DNA from 3 places in the Bacillus sp. TL12 genome. Region 3 is predicted to be linked to each of the others. Evidence: riboswitches for the same ligand, from Rfam matches in the RefSeq annotation. Region 3 holds a riboswitch; each other region holds the start of a gene.
The links. Region 3 has a riboswitch for S-adenosylmethionine ahead of LOK41_RS10945 (bifunctional O-acetylhomoserine aminocarboxypropyltransferase/cysteine synthase). Riboswitches for the same ligand answer to the same signal wherever they lie in the genome.
Positions count from the first base shown of each region.

Region 1: linked by a shared signal. The riboswitch ahead of mtnW (2,3-diketo-5-methylthiopentyl-1-phosphate enolase) and the one ahead of LOK41_RS10945 (bifunctional O-acetylhomoserine aminocarboxypropyltransferase/cysteine synthase) in region 3 are both predicted to bind S-adenosylmethionine.
Region 2: linked by a shared signal. The riboswitch ahead of LOK41_RS16670 (peptide ABC transporter substrate-binding protein) and the one ahead of LOK41_RS10945 (bifunctional O-acetylhomoserine aminocarboxypropyltransferase/cysteine synthase) in region 3 are both predicted to bind S-adenosylmethionine.

Region 1 is NZ_JAJJBY010000026.1:9,776-15,770, forward strand. It holds gene LOK41_RS20005 (carbon-nitrogen family hydrolase) at 1-333, opposite strand, end outside; gene LOK41_RS20010 (pyridoxal phosphate-dependent aminotransferase) at 348-1,538, shown strand; SAM riboswitch class I at 1,591-1,696, shown strand; gene mtnW (2,3-diketo-5-methylthiopentyl-1-phosphate enolase) at 1,761-3,005, shown strand; gene LOK41_RS20020 (2-hydroxy-3-keto-5-methylthiopentenyl-1-phosphate phosphatase) at 3,002-3,661, shown strand; gene LOK41_RS20025 (methylthioribulose 1-phosphate dehydratase) at 3,658-4,296, shown strand; gene LOK41_RS20030 (1,2-dihydroxy-3-keto-5-methylthiopentene dioxygenase) at 4,274-4,804, shown strand; gene LOK41_RS20035 (hypothetical protein) at 5,251-5,526, shown strand; gene LOK41_RS20040 (DUF3909 family protein) at 5,646-5,978, opposite strand; gene LOK41_RS20045 (NAD(P)-dependent oxidoreductase) at 5,983-5,995, opposite strand, start outside.
Region 2 is NZ_JAJJBY010000017.1:59,611-65,605, reverse strand. It holds gene LOK41_RS16675 (YusW family protein) at 1-273, opposite strand, end outside; gene LOK41_RS16670 (peptide ABC transporter substrate-binding protein) at 612-2,252, opposite strand; SAM riboswitch class I at 2,390-2,494, opposite strand; gene LOK41_RS16665 (aldo/keto reductase) at 2,662-3,495, opposite strand; gene proC (pyrroline-5-carboxylate reductase) at 3,497-4,300, opposite strand; gene LOK41_RS16655 (GRP family sugar transporter) at 4,475-5,326, opposite strand; gene modB (molybdate ABC transporter permease subunit) at 5,897-5,995, opposite strand, start outside.
Region 3 is NZ_JAJJBY010000009.1:75,019-81,013, reverse strand. It holds gene LOK41_RS10955 (YjjG family noncanonical pyrimidine nucleotidase) at 1-393, shown strand, start outside; gene LOK41_RS10950 (chloride channel protein) at 496-1,746, opposite strand; SAM riboswitch class I at 2,103-2,208, shown strand; gene LOK41_RS10945 (bifunctional O-acetylhomoserine aminocarboxypropyltransferase/cysteine synthase) at 2,300-3,598, shown strand; gene metA (homoserine O-acetyltransferase MetA) at 3,582-4,487, shown strand; gene LOK41_RS10935 (homoserine dehydrogenase) at 4,632-5,927, shown strand; gene thrC (threonine synthase) at 5,927-5,995, shown strand, end outside.

The DNA of each region.
Region 1 (5,995 bases), on a different contig from region 3:
AGAACCACCGACAATATTCACACCATATTGCTGTGCCCAATCTGAAAGAAGTTGCTTTGTTTGAATCCCATCCCCATCTGCAATTTCCGGCAATCTCTCCAAATCATAACCAGTCGTCCAAAGTTCTGGTAATACGATAACGTCCGGTTTTCCTTGCATCGCCTCTTCTATTTTTTTCTTTGCATTTTCAATATTTATTTTTACATTACCAAAAGCAATATCCATTTGAATACATGCGACTTTCACTTTATCCACCCCATCTTCAATTATTTTTTCTTTACAAAAACTTAGAAAGGTTATATCATTTGTCACTAGAATTGTAACAACTTTCAAAAGAGGTGGAAAGTATGAAATATTTTCAACCTTCCGAGATTGTAACATCATTACCAACGCAATTTTTCGCTTCACTTGTTGCAAAAGTTAACAAAGTCGTCGAAGCAGGGCACGATGTTATCAATCTAGGTCAAGGTAATCCAGATCAACCAACACCGCCGCATATCGTAACAGCTTTACAACGTGCAGCAGAAAAAGCAGTTCATCACAAATACCCCCCATTTCGCGGACATGAAAGCTTAAAAAAAGCCGTTGCGACATTCTATGAACGTGAATACGGAGTCAAAATAAACCCTAAAACAGAAGTCGCTATTTTATTTGGTGGTAAAGCTGGGCTGGTTGAATTGCCGCTTTGTTTTACAAACCCTGGTGACACAATACTTGTACCTGATCCAGGATATCCTGACTATTTATCAGGCGTCGCTTTAGCGAAAGCAAAGTTTGAGACGATGCCATTATTAGCAGAAAATGACTTTTTACCGGATTACACTAAAATCAATGATTCTATTGCCAAACAAGCTAAAATGATGTTTTTAAATTATCCTAATAATCCAACTGGTGCTATTGCATCAAAAGAATTTTTTGAAGAAACAATATCATTTGCAAATGAAAATGATATTTTAGTAGTTCACGACTTCGCTTATGGAGCAATTGGTTTTGACGGCAACAAACCAACTAGCTTCTTACAAGTAGACGGTGCAAAAGATGTTGGCATTGAAATTTATACACTATCAAAAACATTTAATATGGCTGGTTGGCGAATCGCCTTTGCAATTGGTAACGAAAGCGTCATTGAAACGATTAATTTATTGCAAGATCATATGTATGTTAGTATATTTGGCGCTGTACAAGAGGCTGCTAGCGTTGCATTATTAAGCTCACAATCTTGTGTAACAGAGCTAGTTGATCGATATGAATCTAGAAGAAATGCACTTATTTCAGTATGTCATTCAATCGGTTGGAATGTACTCGCACCAAAAGGCTCTTTTTTTGCTTGGCTTCCTGTTCCAGCAGGTCTTTCATCTGAGGAGTTTGCTGATATATTATTAGAACAAGCTCATGTAGCTGTCGCACCTGGAGTCGGATTCGGCGAACACGGTGAAGGTTACGTTCGGGTCGGATTATTACATACAGAAGAACGGTTACAAGAAGCAGTTCAGCGAATTGATAAATTAAAAATTTTCAAAAAACCATTGACACCATAAAAAAACTCTGTCAAAATTCAGATATCGAAAAAATTTAAACATTTCTAAATACTTCTTATCAAGAGCAGGTGGAGGGACGAGCCCGACGAAACCCGGCAACCGATCTACAATTGTAGGCACGGTGCTAATTCTCGCAGCATTACGCTGACAGATAAGGAGCTGGTTGTAAAAAAACCTCTCCTTAGCTGAGAGGTTTTTTTATTTAACTAGGAGGTTATGAAAATGAGCGGAATAACAGCAACTTATTTAATTCATGATGATTCTCATAATTTAAACCAAAAAGCGGAGCAAATCGCTCTCGGTTTGACAATTGGTTCATGGACTCATTTACCACACTTATTACAAGAACAATTAAAACAACATAAAGGCCACGTCATTCATGTTGAAAAATTAGAAGAACAAGAACATGTAAATGTGTACCTTGGAAAAAAAGTAACGCGTGGACTCATTAAAATTCATTATCCATCATTAAATTTCAGCCCTGATTTACCGGCCATTTTAACAACAACATTTGGAAAATTATCATTAGATGGCGAAATTAAATTGATTGATTTAACATTTTCAGATGACTTAAAAAAGCATTTCCCTGGTCCTAGATTCGGTATTGAAGGAATTCGAAATCTCTTACATATTCATGACCGTCCACTTCTAATGAGTATTTTCAAAGGAATGATTGGACGCAATATCGGATATTTAAAAACCCAGCTACGCGATCAAGCAATTGGCGGTGTAGATATTGTAAAAGATGATGAGATTTTATTTGAAAACTCATTAACGCCACTTACGAAACGAATTCATACTGGAAAAGAAGTATTACAATCTGTATACGAAACATATGGTCATAAGACTTTATATGCAGTGAATTTAACGGGACGCACATATGACCTTAAGGAAAACGCAAAACGCGCTGCACATGCTGGTGCAGATATTCTTCTGTTCAATGTATTCTCGTATGGATTAGATGTATTACAATCTCTTGTGGAAGATAATGATATATCCATTCCAATTATGGCTCATCCTGCTGTAAGCGGTGCATACGCTTCATCGGAATTATATGGCCTTTCTTATCCATTGCTACTTGGAAAGCTACTTCGTTATGCTGGTGCAGATTTTTCTTTATTTCCATCACCATACGGCAGTGTTGCATTAGATAAAAACGAAACTCTTCTTATTACAAATGCATTAACTGAACAAGATCAATCTTTAAAACAAAGCTTCCCTGTTCCATCGGCTGGCATCCATCCTGGTTTTGTTCCATTTATCCTTCGTGATTTTGGTAAGGAGGTTGTCATTAATGCAGGTGGTGGTATTCACGGTCATCCAAGCGGTGCACAAGGCGGAGGAAAAGCGTTCCGAGCAGCAATTGATGCTACTTTGCAAGGAACACCATTACATGAAGTCGGTAACACTGATTTACATGTTGCACTGCAATTATGGGGAAACCCATCTGGCGAGGTGAAACTATGAACCTTCAGATTTTTTGTGACTTCGATGGTACGATTACGAACAATGATAATATCATTGCCATTATGGAGAAATTCGCTCCACCAGAATCTGAGGAGATAAAACGAAGGATATTATCACAAGATCTTTCTATTCAAGAAGGAGTCTCACAACTTTTTAAATTATTACCAACAACTTTGCATGATAATATCATCAAGTTTCTAAAAGAAACGGCTAATATACGCACTGGTTTTGAAGAGTTTTTGCAGTTTATAAATGAACATAACATTTCTTTTTATATTATTTCTGGAGGAATGGATTTCTTCGTTCATCCCCTCTTAGAAGGGCTCGTTCCGGAAAACCGAATTTATTGCAATACAACTGATTTTTCTGAAGAATACATCAAAGTAAAATGGCCACACCCTTGCGATGAACATTGTAATTATAACTGCGGCCTTTGTAAATCAACATTAATTCGACAGCTTAGTTGTAAAGATGCTTTTCATATTGTAATAGGTGACTCCATCACAGATTTACAAGCAGCTAAACAAGCTGATAAAGTATTCGCCCGGGATTTTCTTATTACAAAATGTGAAGAACACCATATTCCTTACACACCATTTGAAACGTTTTATGATATTCAAACTGAATTACGGCACTTGTTGGAGGTAAAGCTATGAAACAACTTTTTCATCAATGGCATAACCTAAGTGAACTAAAAAAAGAATTAACCAGTCGCAACTGGTTTCCAGCAACAAGTGGAAATATTTCTATAAAAGTAAATCACGAACCACTTACTTTTCTTATCTCAGCAAGCGGGAAGGATAAAACAAAAACAACACCTGATGATTTCCTATTAGTTGATTATCAAGGAAAACCTGTCTTAGATACCGATTTACGTCCTTCTGCCGAAACCATATTGCATACGCATATTTACAATCATACAAATGCTGGTTGCGTCCTGCATGTCCATACAACTGATAATAATGTCATCACAAATTTATATAAGGAAGAAGTTATTCTTCGTAACCAAGAAATTATTAAAGCTCTTGATATTTGGGAAGAAGGTGCAACCATTCACATTCCAATTATTGAAAATGATGCCCACATCCCTTCACTTGGAGAGAAATTCAAGAAGCACATCCATGAAGATTCAGGAGCTATATTAATCCGAAACCACGGTATTACCGTTTGGGGAAAAGATAGCTTTGACACAAAGAAACGATTAGAAGCATATGAGTTTTTATTCCAATTTCATATAAAACTATTATCAATTCAGGGAGGCGTTTCACATGGCGCAAATTCGTATTCATGAAATAAATACCCGCATTGAAAATGAAGTAGAAGTGAAGCAATTTTTACAAGGAGAAGGCGTTTTATATGAGAAATGGGATATTTCAAAACTTCCTGCTCATTTAAAAGAAAACTACTCCTTAACTGATGAAGACAAAAAAGAAGTTTTAACAATATTCTCTAAAGAAATTGCTGATGTTTCAGAGCGTCGAGGTTATAAAGCACATGATGTTATTTCCCTTTCAAATGCAACACCTAACCTCGATGAGTTATTAATTAACTTTAAACAAGAACATCATCATACAGACGATGAAGTTCGTTTTATTGTCAGTGGGCATGGCATCTTTGCCATCCAAGACAAAGATGGTCGCTTCTTCGATGTTGAACTTGAACCTGGTGATTTAATCTCTGTACCTGAAAATGCAAGACATTATTTCACATTACAAGATGATCGCCAAGTTGTAGCCATTCGTATCTTTGTTACAACGGAAGGCTGGGTTCCTATTTACCCCGCTATTCGCGGGCAGTAAGTTCTCCACTCAAGCTTGAGAGAGAAACAAGGAAGATAGGCGGGAGATCAACTGCCCATAAAAGCCTGATTGGTGAGGGCTCATAATCAGTGGGGGATAAAGCCCCCCACTGATTAAAGCTTCACTTTACTAAGGTAGTTAGTTGAATAAAAGGAATTGGACCCCCTTTTCCTTCCTTTTATTCACTCTACATATATACATCCTCCTATGGAACAGGCTTATTTCAAAAATATGAAATAAGCCTGCTTTTTTATTTTCTCCCGCCTCGCAGATTCATCACCTAGAATAAATGATCCCCTTATTTTTTCTTTTTCCATTTTATCAAGTATATTTATCAATAATTTTTGAACATTTTTTGAACTTTTTTCTGAAAATTCTGTTTAAATTGTGTTATAATACAAATAATAGAAAATGTATCGAAAAAACTGTAAAAGAGGGGGAAGAACATGAATTTAATTATAGCACTTATACTTGGGGTTACTTGTGGAGCTATTCCTGCTATTCTCGGTGCAATTATGGAGGAATTAGAAATTGGTATGTTAGGTTTTGTCGCATCTTCTGTAAGCGCTTTACTTTTTGGCTTGTACGGTGCTATTCCTGTCGCTATTCTCTTTTCATTATATATATTACGTCATGCTCGCACAAAGCAATTCAATCGAAACCATATGGCCCAAATCATTCCATTTCCAATTGAACGCTCTCGTCGTGCTTCAAGCTTATAATCTCATTATTATATCCTCACAATATATCTACTTTAATACAGCCTACCCTTGTCAAATTTAGCTTCCAATTCCAAAAAACATTTTAAACATAATAAAAAAGTCCTCATTTGAGGACTTTTTTATTTATTAGCTTCCAAAAACTGAAATAGTTCTTGTAAATGGAGAGCATCTTCTCCATAACTAACAGATACATAACATACTCCATCAATTTCAGCATGCATATAAAGAGCGATACCTTCACGGTCATACTTTAAAGCTAAATAAAATTCCATTTCTTCTAGCATTTTCTTTGATGTTCGAATAACATAATGGCCATTCTCATCACGTCCATATTCAAATGTTGGCTCAAAATCATATTTTTGTTTAAATGCTGCTTGTTGTTTATCATTAATCGGCATACAAGTTGTACGCTGCACAGCATCAATCATTCCATCAAATGTTTCTAAATTCATCATATTACCCCCTTATG
Region 2 (5,995 bases), on a different contig from region 3:
TGCATCTGTTTTATGATCTTCAATTTTAGCTTCCATTTGTTTTTCGTTTGCTTTATTTTTGTAGTCTGCGTCATAATCTTTTTTCGTATCTTGATAGTCAGTATCTAAACTGAATTCATTAAAATTAAGCTTTAAATCTTGCGTTGCTTCCTGCTTTGTTTCTTCAGTTGTTTTCTTGTTCTCAGATGCTGCGTTGTCCTGAGTATTTGCGTTACACGCTGTCATTACGGGTACAAGCATAAGAGTTAAAAGAATTGAAAGTAGAATTCTCATTATATATTCCTCCTTATTGTATCTTTCCTTCTATATAAGTTTTTCCCATTTTTATGTAATTATGTATGTATTTGAGATAAATTATTTCCCGTGACGTATGTGGCGAATGGTTATTTTACGATAGTATTTGATGGTGGGAATTTAAATAAGAATATTATTTCTCTATTATTTATAATTGTCATCAAACAAATTGTAGCTTTGATTGTTGGGGGGTATCATGTGTATCAAAAGGAAAGAGATATGTGGAAAAAGAAGCCGAAAAAAGGGCATCCTCTTGAAGGATGCCCTTTTTTCTTGAAATTGAAGCTTTCGTTAAAATGAAATGTTACAAGAGTAGTTTACTTCTCAACTTTTGCCCATTTGAAGTTAAGTGGCCCCGCAAAATCAACTTCAACTATGCCTTTGACATAAGAACGCTCTAAGTATGTTGTTCCATTTTGATAAAGAGGAGAGATAACGGCATCTTTAAATAAGATTTTTTCTGCTTGTTTTAAAGCTTCCCAACGAGCTTTTTCATCACCTGCTAAGTCAGTTTTTACTTTTTGGATTAGATCATCAAATTCTTTGTTAGAATAGTGATCTAAGTTGTATGAGTTATCAGTTGTAAATAACTCTAAGAATGTAATTGGATCGGCAAAATCCGGGCTCCATCCGTCAATAGCAATCTCATAATTTCCTTGTAGTAATAATGTGACTTGTTGTTTACGTGGTTGAGGCTTAACATTTACTGTTAATCCTTCTAAATTTTTCTCTAGTTGTTCTTTTAAATATTCACCTGTTTTTCTAGGTAGATCGCCATCACTTGTTAATAATTCAATTGAAATTTTATCAGATCCTAATTCTTGTTTTGCTTGTTTCCAAAACTGTTGCGCTTCTTTTGTGTTTTCTTTTGTTAAATTACCATTCTCTTCGCGGAAGTCTTTTCCATTTGGCCCTTTGGCGAAATTTTTTGGCACTAGAGAATAGGAGGGTAGAGAGCCATCATTTAAAAGCACATTTACAAATGCTTTCTTATCTATCGATTTATCGATTGCTTGACGAACATTTATATTTTGTAACGTTTTATTTTTCTGGTTCATACGTACAAATTGTACCCCAACATCTGGTCGTTCTTTAAAGTTACTATCTTTGCGATATTTATCAACAAGATCAGATGTTAAAGTAAGTCGATCAATTTGTTTTGATTCATATAAATTAACAGCTGTTGAATGATCCTTGACGACATTAAAATTAATTTCTTCAAGTTTCACATTATCCTTATCCCAATAGTTGGTATTCTTCTTGAACTTAAAGCTTTGTTCATGTTTCCAATCACTTAATGTAAAGGCACCATTATAAAGAATCGTGTTATCTTCTAAAGCATATTTATCACCTTGTGATTTGAAGAATGCTTCATTAATTGGTAAGAATGTTGGAAATGCCGTTAAACTAATAAAGTAGGGAACAGGGCGCTCTAATTCAACTTCAAAGGTGTGGTCATCGATTGCTTTTACACCGAGCTGGTCAGCCAGAAGTTCTTTATTATTAATCTTTTTCGCATTTTTTATATCAAAGAATAGAAATGCGTATTCAGAAGCAGTCGCTGGATCAACGGCACGTTGCCAAGCAAAGACAAAATCTTTTGGTGTCACAGGAGTACCGTTTGACCATTTTGAATCTCGTAAATGGAACGTATATTTTGTTTTATCAGGATTAACCTCATGAGACTTTGCTACACCAGGAATAGGCTTGTTTCCTTCACCTAGGTTATATAAACCTTCAAATACGTTTCTCATTACTTGGCCAGAGTCAGTATCTGTGGCGCGAGCAGTATCCATTGTACGGATTTCTGTACCAGTGGCCAAGTTCAATACTTGTTTATCAGGGGCTTTATCCTTTGCTTTTGCTCCACTTGCTTCGTCTTTATAGCTACCGCAACCTGTTAATAAAAGACTTGCTCCTAAAACAGATGCGACAGCAGGTACAAATTTCTTTTTCATGTCAAATTCCTCCCTAAATTGTTTGGTTATTAGTTGATGAACAATTTGTGAGGGAAAGAAAAACTCCCTCTTTTCACATAGAGAAAGAGGGAGTTTTGTTTACAAGGCATGCACCATGTATATAAACGAAGTCCCTCATTCTATCTTTCAAGCATAATGCTTGCAGGAAGTGGCACAGTATTCAAAGTGAACCTGCTGCCGAGGTTTCAAAGGGCCAGTCCCTCCACCTCTCTTGATACAATGAGTAAACATAATGATTTGTATTAATTTTTTGTTTCTTTGATTATTCAAAATCTTACATCCGGACAAATGAACTGTCAATAAAATGGAATATAGTTTGAATTTTCAGTTTTTTGTAAGTGCAATATAAAAATAAGAGTCACTGTGCAATTACACAGTGACTTTTCTCTTAAAAATCAAAATTATCAGGGTCTGGGCCAACACGGTGATTTTCATTTAATGACTGAATTGCTTTCATATCTTCAGCGCTCAATTCAAAATCAAAGATGCTTGCATTTTCGACAATGCGATGCTCTTTAACTGATTTAGGAATGGTAACCACACCATTTTGCAGATCCCAGCGTAAAATGATTTGTGCTGTTGATTTGTTATATTTTGTAGCAATTTCTTGCAATACTGGATGGTCGAGTAATTGACCTTGCATTAATGGTGACCAAGCTTCTAGTTGAATAGTATGCTCTTTACAGAAAGAGTGAAGTTCTTCTTGCGTTAAGCGTGGGTGATATTCAACTTGATTAATCATCGGTTTCATTTCAGCGATTTCTAGAACATCTTGTAAGTGATGGATTTGGAAATTGCTAACGCCGATAGCACGAACACGGCCTTCTTTATAAAGTTTCTCTAATGCTTTCCATGTTTCTGTGTATTTTCCTTTTACAGGCCAGTGTACTAAGTATAGATCTAAGTATTCTAAACCTAATTTTTGTAATGTTGTTTCGAAGGCTTGTAATGTTGATTCATAGCCTTGATCATTGTTCCATACTTTTGATGTGATAAATAATTCTTCACGAGGAATTCCGCATTCGCGAATTGCTTGGCCAACGCCTTCTTCATTTTTATATACTGCAGCTGTATCGATACTGCGGTATCCATTTTTAATAGCAACTTTTACAGAATCGATTACCTGTGTACCATCTTCAACTTTAAAAACGCCTAAACCAAACCAAGGCATTTTTACACCATTATGTAATGTTGTGCAATCTTGTAAGCTTGTTACTGTCATATTAATTCCCCCTAGCTTTTTTATTTGTTGCTTCAATTGCTTGGTGAATCATCTTTGAAAAATTATATTCAAATAAAACTTTTAAACCTTCTGCAGTTGAGCCACCTGGTGTAGTCACTTGTTCACGAAGCATAGCTGGATCTTGTTCTTGTTCTAGCATAGCGGCAGAACCAGTAATCATTTGAATGACAAGGTGTTTTGCGGTTGCTTCATCGATTCCATAGCTTTTCGTTGCTTCAATTAATCCTTCAGCAAAGTGGTAAAGGAATGCTGGGGCACTTCCAGTTACAGCGGTAAGCTGATGTACCTCTTCTTCTGTGCATAGCTGTGCTGTACCAATCCCTTTTAAAAGTAGTTGCAGTGTTTCTTGATGTTCTTTATTTACGAAATGTCCCATTGTATATAGAGAAATAGACTTCCCAATTGTTGCAGCTGTATTTGGCATGATCCAGGCAACTGGTGTACCTTGAGGAAGTCTTTTTTCTAAATAAGATGGACCAATCCCGGCAGCAACGGTTACAACAAATTGATGAGTTAGAAGAGGTGATAATTCTGCTAATAATTGCTCATGTGCAGCAGGTGGCATTGCTAAAACAATGGTATCTACAGTTTGGATGTATTGTTTCCAATCACTCGTAGTTGAGATGTTATATTTTTTTTCTAATTGCTTAAGCTTTTCTATGTTACTTCGATTGGATACAATAATCTCTTCGATATGTTCATTACTTGTTTTGAGCAGTCCGGCGAAGATTGCTTCCGCCATACGACCAGCACCAATAAATAAAATTCTATTTTTCTTTGACATATCCTTTATTCCTTTCTGATTAGAATATGGTATAAAAAACGATAACATCTTTAAGAGATTTTTGTAAAAAGAAAAGTCTTATAAATAGAGTTCCATAATTAATAATAGGAAACCCCCGAAGCATACAGTGTGCCTCGAGGGTTTCCTATTATTGATTATTCATAGTTTGTGTAATTATGCTTTTGTCATACCAAGTAAAACAGCACCGCCGATAATTAGAACACTACCAAGTGCAATAAATACCATTTGACGCTTTGTTTTCTTTTCGCCTAAGAAGACAATTGCTCCAAATGTAGAGATAACGATACCAGTTTGAGATAGTGGGAAACTTGTTGCTACTCCAACTCTTGGTAAAGAAAGAAGTAAGAATAAGTTACCTGTTCCCCAAAGTAGGCCAGATAAAGCATTACGAATTGCATATTTGTTAAATGGTTTATGTTTAGATGTCAATACAACTGCTCCAACAAACATACCGACTGCTTGCGGTAAAATAGCAGACCAACCATCGATATTGTACCAACGAATAATAATTACATATACAAGGTAGCCGAATGTAGAAACAATTAAAGTTAAAAGTCCTTTTTTCAATTGTCCTGGTGGCTGTGCATTTTCTTTATCATCTAATGAAGTGAAGACAACACCGACTACAATTAAAAGGATTGCAATCGTTCCCAGAATGATTGTAGTAGTAGTAGTCCACTCACGGAAAGCGATAACACCAAAGATAGAAGTTGCAACAAGTTGCATACCAGTAGAAATCGTTACAGTTGTTGAAACACCTAGTTTTTCAACTGTTTTTAATTGGTTTACTTGTCCTAAAGCCCAGAATAAACCTGAAATAAATCCAACAATTAAGATTGTCATTGTTAAAGCAGGTTGAGTAAATACATACATAATTGTTGCGAAGAATAGAGCACCGATTGTCATACCTACCGTTTGGCTATATGCACCACCGCCCATTTTTACGCTTACTAATAAGATATTTCCCCATGCAATTGCAGGAAGAAGCGCTAATAAAATGTCCATTACAAGACTCCCTTCATTTTTCTATATTAATATAATTTAATTGCGTTCTAACGATCGGTAATTCCCCACTGAGAAAGTAGAAGATTACCGATCATTAAAACAGGATGAAGAATTTATGATATAAATGCGTTTTCATTTCTTCATTTTTTCAAACACCTCCATATAATAACAGGAAAGTACCCGATTTAGAAAGTAAATTCAAATAGAATGTATATTTTTATAAATATTAAAATTCTGTTATTTCATTATAATAAAAAAGACCTCAATTTTTGAGGTCTTTTTTATAAAGGGGGTTGGGGAAATAAAGTTACTTAGCTCTTTTTAACAAATGGGAAGAGGGGGGATAACCTAATTCCCATCGGCTTTACTTTATGACTTAATTATATGTAATACGGGAAGTGGTAACTATCGAATTAGCTTACAGTAGGATTACAGTTTTGTAAGGTTGGGATAAAGCGAAACTCTAATCAATGAAGGATTACTATACTCAAATAGCGAGATGAAGTATTTCATTCTACAAAACAATTTATTTTTCGGGAAATAAAAAGGCAGCCTTTGTCGAAAGCTGCCTTAAGAAGTAGTAATTTTTTTGTTAATGAGTTGGATGCATAGTAAGAAAATGAGTGACATACCAACAGTTATGATAACGAGTGTCCAAGCAAGCTGCAT
Region 3 (5,995 bases):
CAGCTCATTGATGGAGCTTTTGAATTCATAACAAATCTCCAAAGCGAATATGACTTATATATTGTTACAAATGGTGTTTCTAAAACACAGGAGAAATGTTTACGTAATTCAGGATTACATTCACTCTTTAAGGATATTTTTGTTTCGGAAGACACGGGCTCTCAAAAGCCAATGAAGGAATACTTCGATTATGTTTTTGCACGAATTCCTAATTTTTCTGTGGAGAAAGGGTTAATTATCGGTGATTCCTTAAGTGCAGATATTAAAGGAGGACAGCTAGCTGGACTAGATACTTGTTGGTTTAATGCTGAAAAAAAGTTAAATGATAGTGGGATAGTTCCGACTTATGAAATACAAACCTTTGATGAGCTATATGAAATTTTAAAAGGATAGTTTAAAAAGAATTTTTATTTGTAAAAATAAACACTCTTTACTCAAAAAGCAAGTACCATTACTTTTATAGTGACGGTACTTGCTTTTCATTTGTTTATTTCATTATTTGGTATTTTCAAGAGCTGTTTGTTTATCCTCACTACTGTTAGGAAGTGGGAATAAATTACCAATCATTGCAGCTCCAAGCATCGGTAATAGTAAATTGATTGGGAAAAACATAAGTAATAATACGGTAATAGCAATTGGTTTTCGAAGTGCATAGCTTGAAATTGCTGTTGTCACGGTTGCTACAGCAGCAATTGGGTCTACTGGTATGACTGTGGCCATAGCATATCCAATACTTGCACCAGCAAATATAATCGGAAAAATGTGTCCTCCGCGCCAACCCGTATTTAAACAAACTGCCGTTATACATAATTTTAAAACGCCTGAAAGAAGTAACACCCAAAATGATAATTCTGTCCATTCATGTACGAGTTCTTTTAATTGATGTTCTCCTGAAAACATTGTATATGGGAGATAAGTTCCAGCAATCCCTAAAAGAATACCGCCAATAATCCCTAATGTTACCTTATATTCTTTAAAAGGATGTACTATTTTCTCCAATGTATGTTCTATCTTGAAATAAAAATAGCCTACACTAGCTCCTATACAAGCAAGTGGTAAAAAGGAAACCCACTCACGAAGTGAAAAAGATCCCTCTTCAAAGTTAACGATAAAAGATCCTCGATTATCAAACTTACTAAGCAATAAATAAATAGAAAAACCAGCAAAAGTAGTAGCAGCATATACAATAGCCTTTTTTCCTTTAGAAACTTCAGCAAGTCGTTCATTCTCATTTTCGTTTGGTGCTAAATAGCCGAATAACGGTGCATTAAAAATAACACTTAAAGTAGCACCAATCCCAATTTCTGTTAGCCCCTGCATTCCTTTTACAGCAAAGTGAAAGCGATCGCCAACCCATGTACAAAGCCCACCTATAATCCCAACAAGTGCTGCTTCGGGGCCTAAGCTTGCTCCAAATGTTAAAACAATAATGGCTGTTAATGTAGCCTTATGTACAAAGCGGTATTCAATTCTACCCGTTTTCTTATATTCAACCATTACCTCTGGCATTAAACGCGGGTATGTACCAAAGTATTTTTGTGATAGTCCAATAAGAATACCACCGATTGTTGTTATACAAACTGTGTAATAGGATGGTAATGCGAATTCTTTCGGTAAATACTCCCATACGAAATGAATTCCAGCATTGGTGACAACTAAAAATAACCATACTGTAGTACCAACAATAGAACCTAGAAACATACCGTACACAATAAGTAAATAGTGCACGTCTCTTCTAATTGTCATTTTGTAAGCCTCCTTATTGTACGTGATGATGAAAAAATTAGAAATTATAATATGAAAACGATTGGATAGTTCATGCGATATGTCTATTATTTTGGAAGGAAAATGACTTAGTCATAAATGTATTGTGTGCATATAAAAAAACGGATGTAGATAAAAACATATAACTCTTTTATTTTACATAGTTAGCAATGGCTTTAAAAGTTATTCTTTTTCTTTAGAGGGAACGATTCGTGCTGATATATTAAGTTTGAATTGTAAGAATAAACGATTAAAATGTTAATAAAATTTATTGTAAAAATTCAGAAAAATAATTGACATTAGGAAATAATTGCTATAAAATCAACGGTAATTGCATAGTCTTATCAAGAAAAGGTGGAGGGACAGGCCCTATGAAACCTTGGCAACAGCCGCATAGCGGAATTGTGCCAAATCCTGCAGGTAATAAATCCTGAGAGATAAGAAAGAGACTTTAGAGCGTGTTTTCAAACTGCTTCTTTCTTATTCAGGAAAGAAGCAGTTTTTTTATTTTCTATAAAAGAAAGGAGTATGAGAGATGGGAGAATCATGGGGAAAAGGAACCATTTGTGTGCAAGGTGGCTATTCACCGAAAAATGGTGAACCGCGTGTTTTACCGCTTTATCAAAGTACGACGTACAAATACGATACGTCTGATGATTTAGCAGCACTCTTTAATTTAGAGGCAGAAGGCTATATTTATACGCGTATTGGGAATCCGACACTAGCAGCATTTGAACAAAAGTTATCCGATTTAGAAGGCGGCGTTGGAGCTGTTGCGACAGCTTCTGGTCAAGCGGCCATTATGCTTGCTGTTTTAAATATTTGTAGTAGTGGTGATCATTTACTTTGTTCTTCAACCGTTTATGGGGGAACATTTAATTTATTTGGGGTAAGTTTACGTAAATTGGGGATTGATGTTACGTTCTTTAATCCGAACTCATCTGCTGATGAGATTGTGGCACTTGCAAATGACAAAACAAAGCTGATTTATGCAGAGTCTCTTGGAAATCCAGCGATGAATGTTTTAAATTTTAAAGAGTTTTCAGCAGCGGCGAAAGAACTAAAAGTACCTTTTATCGTGGACAATACTTTGGCGACACCATATTTGTGCCAAGCGTTTGAACATGGGGCAAATATTATTGTTCATTCTACAACGAAATATATTGATGGCCATGCAAGCTCATTAGGCGGGATTGTTATCGATGGCGGAAATTTTGATTGGACAAATGGAAAGTATCCAGAGCTTGTCGAACCAGACCCAAGTTATCACGGTGTAAGTTATGTGCAGAACTTTGGGCAGGCGGCATATATTGTGAAAGCCCGCGTTCAATTATTAAGAGACTATGGCAACTGTATGAGCCCATTCAATGCGTATATTAGCAATATTGGTTTAGAAACATTGCATTTACGAATGGAGCGTCATAGTGAAAATGCTCTTGCAGTTGCGAAGTGGCTTGCTAATCATGATCGTATTGAATGGGTGAATTATCCGGGATTAGAAAGTAATGAAAATTATCCGCTAGCACAAAAGTATTTAGAAAAAGGTGCAAGTGGTGTTTTAACATTTGGAATTAAAGGCGGATTAGAATCTGCGAAAGAGGTTATTGCAAATGTGAAGTTAGCAACGCTTGTAACGCATGTAGCAGATGCGAGAACATGTGTGATTCATCCTGCTAGTACAACGCATAGACAGTTAAATGAAGAAGAACAGCGTTTAGCAGGTGTTACATCTGATTTAATTCGCCTATCAGTCGGTATAGAAGATGTTTCTGATATTATTGCGGACCTAGAGGAAGCATTAGTTGGAGGCAAAGCACATGCCGATCATTGTTGATAAGGATTTACCAGCTCGTAAAGTATTGCAAAAAGAGAATATTTTTGTCATGACAAAAGAACGAGCTGAAACACAAGATATACGTGCTTTAAAAATTGCAATTTTGAATTTAATGCCAACAAAACAAGAAACAGAAGCGCAATTGCTCAGATTACTCGGTAATACTCCACTTCAATTAGACGTGCATTTGCTCCATATGGAGTCTCATGTATCCCGTAATGTAGCGCAAGATCATTTAACAAGTTTTTATAAAACGTTTCGCGATATTGAGGGAGAAAAATTTGACGGTCTCATTATTACAGGAGCGCCGGTTGAAACACTTCCTTTTGAAGAGGTAGATTATTGGGAAGAACTTGGGCGTATTATGGAATATTCAAAAACAAATGTAACATCTACGCTGCATATTTGTTGGGGAGCGCAAGCTGGTTTGTATTATCACTATGGAATTCCGAAATATCCGCTTGAAGAAAAGATGTTTGGTGTATTTGAACATGAAGTACGTGAGCAACATGTGAAATTATTACAAGGATTCGATGAGCTCTTTTTTGCACCACATTCACGTCATACGGAAGTACACGCATCTGATATTGAAAAAGTACAAGAGTTGAAATTACTAGTAACATCAGAAGAAGCGGGTGTACACCTTGTTATGGGGCAAGATGGAAAGCATGTTTTTGCTCTTGGTCATAGTGAATACAGCTGCGATACATTAAAAGAGGAATATGAACGTGATAAACAAAAAGGGCTAGATATTAAGGTTCCGAAAAACTATTTTAAACATAATAACCCAGCTGAAAAGCCACTCATAAGATGGCGCAGTCATGGAAATTTATTATTTTCAAATTGGTTAAATTATTATGTGTATCAAGAAACCCCTTATATTTTGTAAGATGATCATTATATAACACGTGGCAACGCTTTCTTTGTAAGGATTATCTTATATTTTTCTAAATGTTCAAAATACATTGTTTTTCATAATTTTACCTTATATAATGGCATCTAAATACAATTCTTTAGAGGGGTGGACAGTATCATGAATGAAATTCAAGTGGGCTTATTAGGCCTTGGAACAGTTGGCAGCGGTGTGGTTCGTATTATTACGGATCATCAAGATCGATTGATGCACCAAGTTGGTTGCCCAGTGAAAGTAACAAAGGTATTAGTGCAAAATATTGAGAAAGAGAGAGAGGTCCAAGTCCCCTCTACTTTATTAACGAAAAATGTAAATGAAATTATAGATAATCCTGATATCGATGTTGTCATTGAAGTGATGGGCGGCATACAGGAAGCAAAATCCTATATTTTAAAAGCTTTGAACAATGGTAAACATGTTGTTACTGCTAATAAAGATTTAATGGCATTGCACGGGGCGGAATTACTGACAGTAGCAAAGGAAAATCAAGCTGATTTATTTTATGAAGCGAGCGTAGCTGGAGGGATTCCAATCCTACGCAGCATTGTAGAAGGGCTTTCCTCGGATCTTATTACGAAAGTGATGGGAATCGTGAACGGAACAACAAACTTTATTCTGACAAAAATGTCTGACGAAGGGAGAGCATACGACGACGTGTTAAACGAAGCGCAACAGCTTGGATTTGCAGAAGCAGATCCAACATCAGACGTAGAAGGTTTAGATGCAGCAAGAAAAATGACGATTTTGGCTACTCTTGGTTTTTCTACAAATGTAGAACTTGGAGATGTGAAGGTGAAAGGGATTACTTCTATTACAGAGGAAGATATTGCGTATAGTAAAAGCTTAGGATACACAATTAAATTAATTGGGCTTGCAAAGCGCGATGGTGAAAAGTTAGAGGTAACAGTTGAACCAACGTTACTTCCGAATACACATCCTCTTGCAGCTGTTCAAAATGAATATAACGCCGTATATGTGTATGGTGAAGCGGTAGGGGAAACGATGTTTTACGGGCCTGGTGCAGGAAGTTTACCAACAGCGACAGCGGTTGTTTCTGACTTAGTCGCGGTAATGCAAAATGTACGCCTTGGTGTGACTGGGAATAGTGCGGTTTCTCCTCAGTATGCGAAGGCATTAAAAGAGCCTGATGAAATTTTTGTGAAAAAGTTTTTAAGATTACATGTAAAAGATGAAATTGGTGTGTTCGCAAAAATCACATCTTTATTTTCCGAACGCGGTGTTAGCTTTGAAAAGATTATTCAAATGCCACTTAGTGAGAAAGGAAAGGCTGAGGTTGTTATCGTAACGCATCGTGCATCACTTGCAGACTATGAATATATTTTACATACACTGGGCACATACGAAGAAGTAGATTGTGTAAAAGCAAACTACCGAATCGAAGGAGATGCTAAGTAATGTGGAAAGGTTTGCTTGCTGAGTATAAGGAGTTTTTGCCTATTACGGAAAAAACACCGCCCTTAACA